One region of the Pseudomonas sp. KT_2_4 genome, then DNA from elsewhere that is predicted to be linked to it. Evidence: riboswitches for the same ligand, from Rfam matches in the RefSeq annotation. Region 1 holds a riboswitch; each other region holds the start of a gene.

Region 1 (4,380 bases):
TTGCATACCCATCCGTTTCTGCCCGGTGCGATTGATTTCTGGCGCAGGCAGGGGTTTGAGGTGGTGGATGTCGAGGCCGACCCGATCTGGCAAACCACCCACATGCATCGGCCTCTGTAGAACCAATGTGGGAGGGGGCTTGCCGACACTCCCTCATCGGGGGCAAGCCCCTCCCACATTTGGACCACAGTTGGCCGTCAGACCGTCACCAGAGCAAGCTGCCCCAACCTACGGATTCAGTTGGAGCGCAGGCGCAGGATTTGCGCGCCGTCGAACGGGTCCGTCAGGTAATGCCCCTGCACGCCGAAGGTCTCCTGCAAGCGCTGTGGCGTCAGCACTTGCAGCGGCGCGCCCAGCGCCACCAGTTGCCCGCGATCCAGCACGGCCAGGCGATCACAGGTCAACGCCTGGTTCAAATCATGCAGCGCAATCAAGGTGGTCACTGGCAAGCCTTGCACGCCTTTGAGGATCGCCAGTTGATGTTGGATATCCAGGTGATTGGTCGGCTCATCCAGCAATAAAATCTGCGGGCGTTGCGCCAGGGCGCGGGCGATGTGCACGCGCTGGCGTTCGCCCCCCGAGAGGCTGCGCCAGGCGCGTTGGCTCAGGTGGGTGGCGTCTACGTCATGCAGGGCCTGGTGCACGATGGCGTCGTCTTCACGCGACCAGGGGCTCAATGCCGACAGCCATGGCGTGCGACCCAGGGCCACGGCGTCGAACACGCGGATGGCGTCGTCGGTGTCGGCCTGTTGCTCCACAACCGCCAATTGCTGCGCGATGGTGCGGCGCGACAACTCACCGAGCCGCTTGCCACCCAGGCGAACTTCGCCGCTGGCCGGCACACGCAAACCAGCCAGCAATTTGAGCAGGGTGGATTTGCCTGAACCATTGGGCCCGACGATACCGAGGGTTTCACCCAACTGCACGTCCAGGTCAATGTCACGCAGCAACTGCGCGTCACGCACTTTGAAGCCCAGGCCGCGGCAACTGAGCACGCTCATCGCGCATTCCTCCGGCCAATCAGGATCAGCGCAAACACCGGCGCGCCTACCAATGCGGTCACCACCCCCACCGGAATCACCTGGCCCTTGATCAAGGTGCGCGACAGCACGTCTGCAGCGATCAGAAACAGCGCGCCCCCCAAGGCGCTGGCCGGCAGCAAGCGCGAATGCCCGGTGCCAAGCAACAGGCGCACCGCATGGGGAATCACCAAGCCGACAAACCCGATGGAGCCGACGATGGACACCATCACCGCCGTCACCAGCGCGGCGCAGGCCACCAGCACAAATTGCACGCGGCGCACCGGGATGCCGAGGGAGGCCGCCGAGTCGCTGCCGAAGGTGAACGCATCCAGTGCCCGCCGGTGCCACAGGCACACCGCGAGCCCCACGACCGCCACCGGCACCGCCAACCACACCGACGGCCAGCGTACGCCGCTGAGGTTGCCCAGCAGCCAGAACATAATGCCGCGGGCTTGTTCGGAGCTGGCCGACTTGGTGATCAGGAACGCGGTCAGGGCATTGAACAACTGTGAACCGGCGATGCCCGCGAGGATGATCTGCCCGGTACCGCTGGACGATCCGCTGGCCCGCGCCAGCAGCGTCACCAGCGCAAAGGCCGCCATCGCCCCCACAAACGCGCCCGCCGACAACGACACCAGGCCACCGCCCACGCCGATCAAGGCCACGAGCACCGCGCCGGTTGACGCGCCGGCGCTGATGCCCAGCAGGTACGGGTCGGCCAGCGGGTTACGCAGCAGCGATTGCAGGATCACCCCGCACGTTGCCAACCCTCCGCCGCAAGCTGCGGCCAGCAATGCACGGGTGAGGCGGTAGTTCCACACCACGCCTTCGTCGATGGGGTCCAGTACGTAGCCGGCGCCCCAGAGTTTATTGGCGAGCACCTGCAGCACCACCTGCGGTTCGATAGCGGTTTCACCGATGGCGACGCCAGCGAGCAGGGCGAGCAGCAGCAACGCCAGGGCGAGTAGGGTGCGCATCATTGGCCCAGGTGGTAGCCGTCAATGGCGGCCGCCAGTTGTTCAAGGCCTTCGAAGGTGCGCAGGCTCGCCTGCAAGGCCAGAGCGTCGAGGATGATGATGCGGTTGTTCTTCACCGCGTCCATGTTGCGGGTCACGGGGTCGCTGCGCAGGAAGGCGAGTTTCTTTTCATGGTCGTCGGCCGGGTAGCGACGGCGATCCATGCGTGCGATCACCAGGAAGGTGGGATTGGCCTTGGCGATGGTTTCCCAGCCGACGGCGGGCCACTCCTCATCGGACTGCACCACGTTACGCAGGCCAAGGGCTTGCAGCATGAATTGCGGCACGCCTTTGTGGCCGGCTACGTAAGGGTCGCTGGCCATTTCGGCGCTGGAGAACCACACCAGTGCACTGGCTTGCTGCAAGCCCTTGCCTTGGGCCGTGGCGACGGATTTGGCCAGGCGCGCCTTGAGTTCGTCGGTCAGTTGTTGGCCGCGATCCTGCACGTCGAAAATCTGCGCCAGTTGCTGGAGGCTCTGGTAGATCGTCTCGATGCGAAAGGGCTCCAATCGCGTGCCATCGGCGCCCACCAGGTTGTCCTTGCCTTCGCAGTCGGACGGCAACAGGTAGGTGGGGATCTTCAGTTCATGAAACTGCTCACGGGTGCCGACCACGCCTTGGGGGCCCACCACCCATTCCAGCTCGGCGGCCACCAGTTGCGGGCGCTTGGCGAGTACGGCTTCAAAGCTGGGCTCGTTGTTGGCCAGGCGCTCGATGTGATCGTCCTGGGCCTTGTACTGCGCCGCCACGTTGTTGAACCACAGCGAAGTGCCGACCACCTTGTCGCCCACACCCAGGGCGTAGAGCATCTCGGTGGCGGCCTGGCCGATGGTCACGCTGCGGGCGGGGGCGTGCTGGAAGGTCAGGGTGCTGCCGCAGTTTTGCAGGGTCAGCGGGTACTGAGTGGGCGCGGCTTGCGCCAGGGCACACACACTCAAACCTGCGATCAGGGCGGTAACGCGTGGCAGCATGAGGCGATCTCCTTGTGAACCGTAGGTGCAGCAGGGGAGGTACGGCTCGGAAATACGCCCATGGGCGCTGCTGATACGCAGGGCCAGGATGTCCTTCCCGGACACCCCGCCGGTTAGTGAATTAGCTGGGCCGGCAGGTCTCCTGACTGATGCGTCGTCGCCATGCCCCGCCTTCCCGGACGTGGTCCAGTGGCATTCAAGGGCAGGCTCGGCATCTACAGTTGCGGGGGCAGTTTCGGTTCACGCCGCGTGCGGCGTTTCGAATTCCCTGTTAGTCCCATACGGGAACCGGCGGCCGTATGGTAAGCGATCATCCCTGTAGGAGCGAGCTTGCTCGCGAAGGTCGTCAACGATAACGCTGGGCACCTGATGCCCCGCGGCGCTTTCCTGGTCTTCGCGAGCAAGCTCGCTGCTACAAAAGAAGCGTCAGAGCCGAATATCCTGGGGGCCGCGGATCAGCGCTTCGATCCGGGTGCCTGTGGCGCGCTCTTCGTTGCTGAAGCCGTCGTAGTCGGCCAGGTTGGCGAAGCGGATGCCGGTCAATTGTTCGATCGCAATCACACTGCGCTGGTAGGTTCGCAGCGGGCCGAATACCAGGTCGAGTTGGCCCAGTTCGCGGCTCTGGTCAATCATGTAGGCGCTGGCGGACGGCTTGCCCTCGTCGCTGAGGTAGGCCACCACTTTCCAGAACGCCTTGGGGATTTTCACGCCACGGTAAAGTCGGTCGTCATCGGCGAACACTGGTCCGGTAAATACCGTGGCCCGGGCTTTCCAGCGCTGGGTGTTGTCGAGGATGTAGTCTTCGAGTTCCAGCCACGTCTTCTGGTTGAAGCCGCTCATCTGTGGCGAGCAGTTGGTGAAGTGAAAGGTGTCGAAGTTGGCGGTGGTCGCCTCGTCGCCCCAATTGGGATCCTGGCGCCGTACCAGGTGGCCGCGGTCCAGGCCATTGCCGGCATAGAGCTCTTCACCTACCTGCGCCTCCAGGGGTAGGCGACCATCGTAGGCCCAGGTGTCGTTGCTGCGGGTGATGTCTACATGCTTGGCGCCGTCGATATTCACCCCCACGTACAGCGCCAGTCGTCGAGAGCGCGACAGGGTGATGGAGAAATGCGTGTAGTCCAGACGCTTGGGTTGCACGTCGCCTGCCAGTGGCTGGTCAACCGTGGGCCATGGCACCACGAAGTCGCTGAGGAAGTCGTCGGCATAGCCCGCGCGGTTTTTGAGGTCCTTGGCTGCTGTGACACGCGGCGTCGCGGCTCTGGCTTCCAGCAGGCTGGGGCTGGCTGCGACCAATGGGCGCAGGTCGGCGAGCCTTGGGCGATGGGAAAGGTCGATGTTAGCTGTGCGGGCAGGCATGGGCATGTTCCTTAT
Region 2 (4,380 bases), 280 kb from region 1:
GATTGGTTTGCAACTGGGTCAACTGTGGGAGCTGGCTTGCCTGCGATAGCGGTCTCAAGGTCGGGCGCAAACAACGCGGCCACCGCGCCAGGATTCGACGGAAAATAAAAGTGCACATAGGAGGCGGTCAAACGACCCTGTCGGTAAACCGCTTCAGCACCGCGCCCGCCGTTAGGGCTCAGGCCACGGGCAATCGGCGCCCATTCGGTACTAGTCAGGGAATGGTGATAGGTATGCCCGCGCAAGGTCCCCTCCGGCAGCTCGACGCTTTGCAGCGCCAGGGCCGCGAGTTTCTTCTGCATCACCGCATCGCCTTGCAACAAGCCAACCAGTTCGGCGCGCTCACCCTCCACATCGGTCAACGAGTCGAGCAGATAGAGCATGCCACCGCATTCGGCGAGCAGCGGTTTGCCAGCGGCGTGATGAGCACGAATGGCGTCCAGCATCGAGGTATTGGCCGACAATGCCTGGTGGTGCAGTTCCGGATACCCGCCGGGCAAATAGAGGCTGTCCGCTTCAGGCAATTGGCGATCATGGATCGGTGAGAAGAACTTCAGCTCCGCGCCCATTGCCCGCAACAGATCCAGGCTGGCGCCGTAGGTAAAAGCAAAGGCTTCGTCACGGGCCACGGCAATCCGCACACCGGCCAGCAAGGGTTCGGTTTCGATCACGTGCGGCGCGGCAAAGGTCACCGGCGGCGGCAGGGCCACTTCGCAACTGCTGCCCAACGCCTGGGCGGCGGCATCCAGGCGTATATCAAGGTCATTCAGTTCGCTGGCTTGCACCAGGCCCAGGTGGCGGCTGGGCAGTTCGATGCCGGTCTCGCGGGACAATGCACCGTACCAACGCAAGCCCTCAGTGAGGCTGCCTTCAAGCAATTGCGCATGGCGCAGGGTGCCGACGCGATTGGCCAGCACGCCGGCGAACGGCAGGTCGGGCTGATAGCGCGCCAGCCCCAGGGCCAGGGCGCCGAACGTCTGGGCCATAGCCGTGCCATCGATCACGCCCAGCACCGGTACACCGAAGTGCCGCGCCAAGTCAGCGCTGGAAGGCGTGCCGTCGAACAGGCCCATCACGCCTTCGATGAGGATCAGGTCGGCCTCCCCCGCGGCCTCCCAGAGCAGGCGGCGGCTTTCCTGCTCGCCCACCATCCACATGTCCAACTGGTACACCGGCGCGCCACTGGCACGCTCGTGGATCATCGGGTCGAGAAAGTCCGGCCCGCATTTGAACACGCGCACCTTGCGCCCCAGGTTGCGGTGCAAACGCGCCAACGCGGCGGTGACCGTGGTTTTGCCCTGGCCGGACGCCGGAGCGGCGATCAGTACGGCCGGGCAATGACGGGGCTGATTCAAAGTTCGACGCCTTTCTGTGCCTTGATACCGGCCTGGAACGCGTGCTTGAGCATGCCCATTTCGGTGACGGTGTCGCCCATTTCGATCAGCTCAGGCTTGGCGCCACGGCCGGTGACCACCACATGCTGCATGGGCGGGCGGGCTTGCAGGTCGCTGAGTACCTGGTCCAGGTCAAGGTAACCGTGCTTGAGGGCGATGTTCAGTTCATCCAGCACCACCAAGCCGATGGAAGGGTCATTCAACATGGCCCGGGACACTGCCCAAGCCGCTTCGGCAGCGGCGATATCGCGCTGGCGATCCTGGGTTTCCCAGGTGAAACCTTCGCCCATCACGTGAAAGCGCACCTGCTCGGGGAAGCGGCGAAAAAACAATTCTTCGCCGGTGCTGTTACGCCCCTTGATGAACTGCACCACACCGCACTGCATGCCATGGCCCATGGCCCGGGCCAACATGCCGAACGCCGAACTGCTCTTGCCTTTGCCGTTGCCAGTCAGCACCAGCAGCAGGCCGCACTCGTTGGGCGAATTGGCGATGCGCTCGTCAATCACGGCTTTTTTGCGCAGCATGCGCGCCAGGTGGCGTTCGTCGCGGTCGGGGGAATCAGTCATGGCAGCTCTCCGTTGGGGCTGGACAAAAACGGCGGGCAGGAAAAAGAAACAACAGACAGCCAAGCATCGCCCACCGTGATGCTGTTGGATGATCCAGGCCGGTCTCCGGGCTCATGAGTGGCGCTTTTGATAGCAAGCAGCCGAGGGCGCGCCTTCCCATATCGCACGCGACACAGTGGCAAACAGCACCGTCTTGACTCATTTACCGTTGCGGGGGCAGCGCCGGAATCGCGGCAGCACTGTGTACAAGTGCGCTCACTCACCGGCTTCCCTGTTTCACTCTGTCGACGCGCGCGCCACAGAGCACCTGGAACAAGCCGCGAAGGTTAGTGGGTTGGGGGTGGAGCGTCAATTAAAGCTGGCCTTGTACTTGAACCATCCGCCGTTCGTGCTTCTCTACCCCTACAGGTATCAAGGAGAAAACCATGCCTAAAACCCGACTCGCCCTACTGATCATGTTCGCCGGTAGCCTCGCTGCGTGCGGCGAAAGCTCGACCCTGCAGGTCGCCGACGGCACCGGGCCCTCGCCCCGGCTGCCGGAGCCGAACAAGACGTTGATCCCCACCGTCAATATCGCCCCGGCCATCGGCTGGCCCGAAGGCGCCAAGCCCGTCGCCGCCGCCGGCACCCAAGTGGCCGCATTCGCCGAAGGCCTGGACCACCCGCGCTGGCTCTACGTGCTGCCCAACGGCGACGTTCTGGTGGCCGAGACCAATGCACCGCCCAAGCCGGACGATGCCAAAGGCGTGCGCGGCTGGGTGATGGAAAAAGTCATGGACCGCGCTGGCGCCGGCGTGCCGAGCCCGAACCGCATTACCTTGCTGCGCGATGCCGACCATGACGGTGTGGCAGAAACTCGTACGGTGTTCCTGGAGAACCTCAACTCGCCGTTTGGCATGGCCTTGGTGGGCAACGACCTGTACGTGGCCGATTCGGATAAGTTGCTGCGCTTCCCCTATCAGCCAGGTGAAACCGCGATCACCTCCCCAGGCACCAAGGTGGTGGATTTACCCGGTGGCCCTTTGAACCACCACTGGACCAAAAATGTGGTGGCCAGCCAGGACGGCAGCAAGCTGTACGTGAGCGTCGGCTCCAACAGCAACGTCGGCGAAAACGGCTTGGAAGCCGAACAGGGTCGCGCCGCCATTTGGGAAGTCGACCGCGCCAGCGGCCAACACCGCATTTTTGCCTCCGGCCTGCGCAACCCCAACGGCATGGCCTGGGAACCTCAGAGCGGCAGGCTGTGGACGGCAGTCAACGAGCGCGATGAAATCGGCAGTGACCTGGTGCCGGATTACATCACCTCGGTCAAGGATGGCGGCTTCTACGGCTGGCCTTTCAGTTATTACGGCCAGCATGTAGATGTGCGTGTGACCCCGCAGAACCTTGACATGGTCGCCAAGGCCATCGCTCCCGACTATGCGGTAGGCCCCCATACTGCCTCGCTGGGGTTGACCTTCGCCGAGGGCAGCAAACTGCCGGCCCCCTTCAGTAATGGCGCATTTATCGGCCAGCATGGTTCCTGGAACCGCAAGCCGCACAGTGGCTATAAGGTGATTTTCGTCCCCTTCGAAGGGGGCCAGCCGAAAGGGCAACCGGTGGATGTGCTGACGGGGTTTCTTGATAGCGATGAGAAAGCCATGGGCCGGCCGGTCGGCGTGGTGATAGATCAGCAGGGGGATTTGCTGGTGGCCGATGATGTGGGCAATAAGGTTTGGCGTGTGTCGGCTGTTAAGTAAATAACCACATACCCATGTGGGAGCGGGCTTGCCCGCGATTACGGTGGCCCAGCCAACTAAGCCGTTGACTGACACACTGCATTCGCGGGCAAGCCCGCTCCCACATTTTGGAGTTTTATTGATTCAGGGGTTACGCGCCAGATTCCCTGGCAACACGCGCTTGGCACTCAGGTAGGCATTCTGCCAATACGCTTTGGATAGCGTATCCAGCTTCACCGTACCGCCGGTCTGCGGTGCATGCACGAAGCGCCCTTCGCCCACATAGATGCCCGCATGGCTGACCCGCGAACCGCCACCGGTGGCGAAGAACAGCAGATCGCCGGTTTGCAGGTTTTGTTCGCTGACGTCCTGGGCACGCATCACGATCAATTCACGGGTGGTGCGCGGCAATGAGATGCCGGCAGCGTCGCGAAATACAAAGCCGATCAAGCCACTGCAATCGAACCCCGAGTCCGGTGTGTTGCCGCCCCAGCGATATGGCGTGCCGACCAGGCCCAGCGCACGAAAGAGCACGTCTTCGGCAGCAGGCGAGAAATTCTGGGTGGCATAGTTGAACACCGGCTTAGGCTTGACCGCGACGGGCGCGGGCGGCGGTGTACGACTGGCGCAGGCGCTGAGCAGCGCGGCGCAAACAATAAGCATCAGGCGGGCCGAGGTCGACATGTGCAGAACAATCCT
Region 3 (4,380 bases), 1.3 Mb from region 1:
ATCCAGGCGCGGCAGCCACACCGCCGCGTCCGCCTCACTGCCCAGTTCAAGCTCCTGGTCGATACGGGTTTCGCGCACCAGTTTGAGGATGTCTTTTTGCAGCTCCAGCGCACGGCGCGGGTCAAGCAATTGCGCCTCGTAATATTCGTCGGCCAATAACTCAAGGTCACGCAGCGGGCCGTAGGTTTCGGCGCGGGTCAGCGGTGGCATCAGGTGGTCGATGATCACCGCCTGGGTGCGCCGCTTGGCCTGGGCGCCCTCACCCGGGTCGTTGACGATAAACGGGTAGATATTCGGCAGCGGCCCCAGCAATGCATCCGGCCAGCAGTGCTCCGACAGGCCCACGCCTTTGCCGGGCAGCCACTCCAGGTTGCCGTGCTTGCCCACATGGATCACGCCGTGGGCGCCGTAGGTATGGCGTAGCCAGAAATAGAACGCCAGGTAGCCATGGGGCGGCACCAGGTCCGGGTCGTGGTACACCGCGCTGGCATCTACCTGGTAACCCCGGGCCGGCTGGATGCCGACAAAGGTCAGGCCCAGGCGCAGGCCGGCGACCATCAAGCGGCCATCGCGGCACATCGGATCGTTTTGCGGCGCGCCCCAACGCTCCAGCACGGCCTGGCGATTGGAGGCCGGCAAACGATCAAACATCGCCTGGTATTCCACAACGCTCAGGCTTTGATGGCAGGGGCGCAGGTCGAGGCTGTCGAGATCGTTGGTGACGCCGCCGAGCAGTTCATGGATCAGCGCGGTGCCGCTGTCGGGCAGCCGCTCCGCCACCGGGTAGCCCTCGGCTTGCAAGGCGCGCAGGATATTCAGCGCTGCCGCCGGGGTGTCCAAGCCTACGCCGTTGCCGATGCGACCGTCGCGGGTCGGGTAGTTGGCGAGGATCAACGCAATCCGTTTCTCGGCATTGGGCACCCGCGCCAACTCGACCCAGCGGCGTGCCAGCTCAGCGACAAAATCCATGCGTTCGGGCGCTGCGCGGTAGCACACCACGTCCGACTGGCTGCGCTCGCTGCGCCAGGCCAGGTCCTTGAAACTGATCGGCCGGCTGATGATGCGCCCGTCCAACTCCGGCAAGGCAATGTGCATCGCCAGGTCACGGGGCCCGAGGCCTTGTTCGCTGGCCTGCCAGCCGGGCTGGTTGTCCTGGGCGCAGATCGCCTGGATCACCGGGATATTACGGCGAAACGGGCGCAAATGCGGCGCTTCCGGGCTCGATTGGGCAAAGCCGGTGGTGTTCAGAATTACCGCGGCTTGCACGTCATCCAACAGGTCCTCGACCACCGTGAGGCAGCCGGGTTCTTTCAAACTGGCCACCGCGACAGGCAAGGGGTTGAGGCCCGCCGCCTGTAAGCGCTGGCAGAACACATCAATAAAACCGGTATTGGCCGCCTGTAAATGGGAGCGGTAGAACAGCACCGCAGCCACCGGCCAATCAGCGTGCCAATCATTGAGGCGGGCATTGGCGTTGTGCGGGTGATAGATCGCCGTGCGCGGCAGCGCTTGCGGCTCGGCCCAGGCATAGTCGCGTCCCAGGTGGGCACTGGCCAGGCAGTGGTAAAAATCCAGGGCATTGCCCAGGCCACCTTGGCGCAGGAAGTGCCACAGGCGCTCGCGGTGTTCGGCCGCAACGGTGCTCAGGCCGCTGAGTTCCGGGTCTGGACGGTCGTCACCCGGCACCAGGATCAGGGTGACGCCGCGTTCGGCCAACTCCACCAGGCGCTCGATGCCGTAGCGCCAGTACCCGATGCCGCCGTGCAATGACAGCAGGATGACCTTGGCGTGGCGCAATACCTCGTCGACGTACAGGTCGACCGAGGCATGGTTCTGCACCTGCATCGGGTTGGCCAGGCGCAGGCTGGGGTAATCCTCGGGCAATTGCTGGGCGGCTTCGGCGAGCAGCGCCAGGCTGGAATCGCCGCTGCACAGGATCACCAGTTCAGCGGGGGTCTGGCCAAGGTCGGCTATATTGTCGTCCGCGACGAAACCACCGGGTTGGGTCCTGAGCAGGTGCATGGTTAAACGCTGAGGGCAGCGCGCAATTGCGCTTCGAGGCCGGCGGCGTCCAGTTCCTGGCCGATCAGCACCAGGCGCGTGGTGCGTGCTTCGTCAGCGCCCCAGGCACGGTCGAAGTGCTTGTCAAAGCGCGTGCCCACGCCCTGGACCAGCAGGCGCATCGGTTTGTTGGGGATCGCGGCAAACCCTTTCACCCGCAGGATGCCGTGCTGCACCACCAATTGGGTCAGGGCGTCGAGCAGCAGCGCCTCATCGGCTTGGGGCAAGTCGATGGAGATGGAGTCAAAGGCATCGTGATCGTGGTCGTCTTCACCTTCGTGGTGATGGTCGTGATGGCTGTGACGCCCGTCGATATGTTCCTCGGAACCGGCGCCCAGGCCGATCAGCACGTCCAGGGGCAGGCGACCGCTGCTGGCTTCGATGATCTTCACCGCGGCCGGCAGTTCTTCGGCGACCTCCAGGCGCACGCGGGCCAGGTCTTCGGCGCTGATCAGGTCGCTTTTGTTGAGGATCACCAGGTCGGCGCTGGCCAGTTGGTCGGCGAACAACTCATGCAACGGCGACTCGTGGTCCAGGTTCGGGTCAAGTTTGCGCTGGGCGTCGACCTGGTCCGGGAAGGCGGCAAAGGTACCGGCGGCCACGGCCGGGCTGTCGACCACGGTGATCACCGCGTCAACGGTGCAGGCGCTGCGGATTTCCGGCCACTGGAAGGCTTGCACCAACGGCTTGGGCAGGGCCAGGCCCGAGGTTTCGATGAGGATATGGTCCAGGTCACCGCGACGGGCGACCAATTCGCGCATCACCGGAAAGAACTCTTCCTGCACCGTGCAGCACAGGCAACCGTTGGCCAGCTCGTAGACGCGGCCATTGGCTTCTTCTTCGGTGCAACCGATAGAACACTGCTTGAGGATTTCACCGTCGATGCCCAGCTCGCCGAACTCGTTGACGATCACCGCAATGCGACGGCCCTGGGCGTTGTCGAGCATATGGCGCAACAGCGTGGTTTTGCCCGAGCCAAGGAAGCCGGTAACGATGGTGACGGGAAGTTTGGCCAGTGTTTTCATCGGATGCCCTTTGGGGCGGGCATACGGGACGACAGGCCCTGCGGCGGCGCGCAGCAGCGGATTTCGTCACCGGATCACCCCGCCCGGTTGAATTGGAAAATCAGTGGCGAGGCAGGTCTCCTGGCTTGGGGTGTGCAGGTCTTGCGACCAACGCTGACTGCGCCTTCCCGCCCTATCGGCAGTGGCGTGGCAGTCAACTGAACCCTTCACAGTTGCGGGGGCAGCCGCGGCTTGAACCGCGTTCCCTTCTTAGCTTCGGCCTGGGCCGAAGAACCTCGAGGGTGCAAGGCTACGCAGTGCACGGCAGGCGGTCAATGCTCAAGCACCTACCGGCAAGTCGGTCCAGGCAGCGGCCAACTAGGCGTAGCGCTGCCTGCCAGGATTGGCGGTGATGATGTCGGGCACATTGATCGGGCCGTAAGCCTTGAGGAAAAAATCAAATCGGCCATTCCCTGTGAGGTCGATGGCCAGCCTAGACAGGTTAGTCGTACGGTTGTAATCCAGAATCGCTTCACCTGGTTTGCCCGTCAGCCGCCTGACGAACCTCAGGGCATCAACCCCCGCGTTGCCCAGCAGGTTCGACAGATCGATTCTGTCCACACCCGTGACAAAATCCATAATCTGATCGGGATATTCCGGCGTGGAGTCGCTGGCATTGTCGTAAGCGAAGGTGTCAGCGCCCCCCGCACCTCGGAGTCGATCCGCACCCGCCCCACCTTTAAGCACGTTGTTTGCTTGGTTACCAATGATCGAGTCATGCCCGGAGCCGCCGATTGCATTCTCCAGCGTAACCCCCTTGGCAATGGAAACATTCCCCACCAGGCCGCCAACATCCGAAAAGGACTCCGCCCGCAAATTGATAGTCTGGTTTTGGTGATACTTGGAAAAGTCCAACGTATCGACACCACCACCGTCCCATACACAAAACAAGGCCGTATCGTGACGCGAGTTCAACTCCAGATAGTCTCGTCCCGCATTGGAGTTGAAGCCATAGGTGGTATCTGAATTGCGCGTCGTGTTATTGGCACCATAAACCCGCTGCGCAGCGGCGATATCATCCATCATCGGCGCCGACGGTAACTTTCCATTGAAGTGTTTACCCGCTTCAGGTGCATCGAAGTAGCTCATCACGCTGTAAGCCCGCGTATCCTGAGCATATAAGGCGTGATCGCGGTAATTGGGATTACCAAAATTATAGGTGCCTGGGTGTAACAGGCCCAGGTTGTGCCCAATTTCATGGGTCAGGGTCATTCGCCCATGGTTGTGCAAGGCTGGATTAGTATTGGTGCCAAAT

Evidence for each region. Region 1 has a riboswitch for cobalamin ahead of AB9N64_RS08190 (ABC transporter substrate-binding protein). Riboswitches for the same ligand answer to the same signal wherever they lie in the genome.
Region 2: it holds a riboswitch for cobalamin, as region 1 does, so the genes downstream of both, cobO (cob(I)yrinic acid a,c-diamide adenosyltransferase) here and AB9N64_RS08190 (ABC transporter substrate-binding protein) in region 1, are expected to answer to the same signal.
Region 3: it holds a riboswitch for cobalamin, as region 1 does, so the genes downstream of both, cobW (cobalamin biosynthesis protein CobW) here and AB9N64_RS08190 (ABC transporter substrate-binding protein) in region 1, are expected to answer to the same signal.

Annotation. Positions count from the first base shown of each region.
Region 1 covers NZ_CP166962.1:1,797,069-1,801,448, reverse strand. The annotation lists gene AB9N64_RS08205 (GNAT family N-acetyltransferase) at 1-120, shown strand, start outside; gene AB9N64_RS08200 (ABC transporter ATP-binding protein) at 237-1,001, opposite strand; gene AB9N64_RS08195 (FecCD family ABC transporter permease) at 998-2,002, opposite strand; gene AB9N64_RS08190 (ABC transporter substrate-binding protein) at 1,999-3,009, opposite strand; cobalamin riboswitch at 3,124-3,317, opposite strand; gene AB9N64_RS08185 (DNA/RNA non-specific endonuclease) at 3,436-4,365, opposite strand.
Region 2 covers NZ_CP166962.1:2,072,979-2,077,358, forward strand. The annotation lists gene AB9N64_RS09495 (cobyrinate a,c-diamide synthase) at 1-1,355, opposite strand, end outside; gene cobO (cob(I)yrinic acid a,c-diamide adenosyltransferase) at 1,352-1,963, opposite strand; cobalamin riboswitch at 2,042-2,289, opposite strand; gene AB9N64_RS09505 (sorbosone dehydrogenase family protein) at 2,389-3,702, shown strand; gene AB9N64_RS09510 (C40 family peptidase) at 3,826-4,365, opposite strand.
Region 3 covers NZ_CP166962.1:455,711-460,090, reverse strand. The annotation lists gene cobN (cobaltochelatase subunit CobN) at 1-2,022, opposite strand, end outside; gene cobW (cobalamin biosynthesis protein CobW) at 2,025-3,086, opposite strand; cobalamin riboswitch at 3,179-3,379, opposite strand; gene AB9N64_RS02060 (M10 family metallopeptidase C-terminal domain-containing protein) at 3,444-4,380, opposite strand, start outside.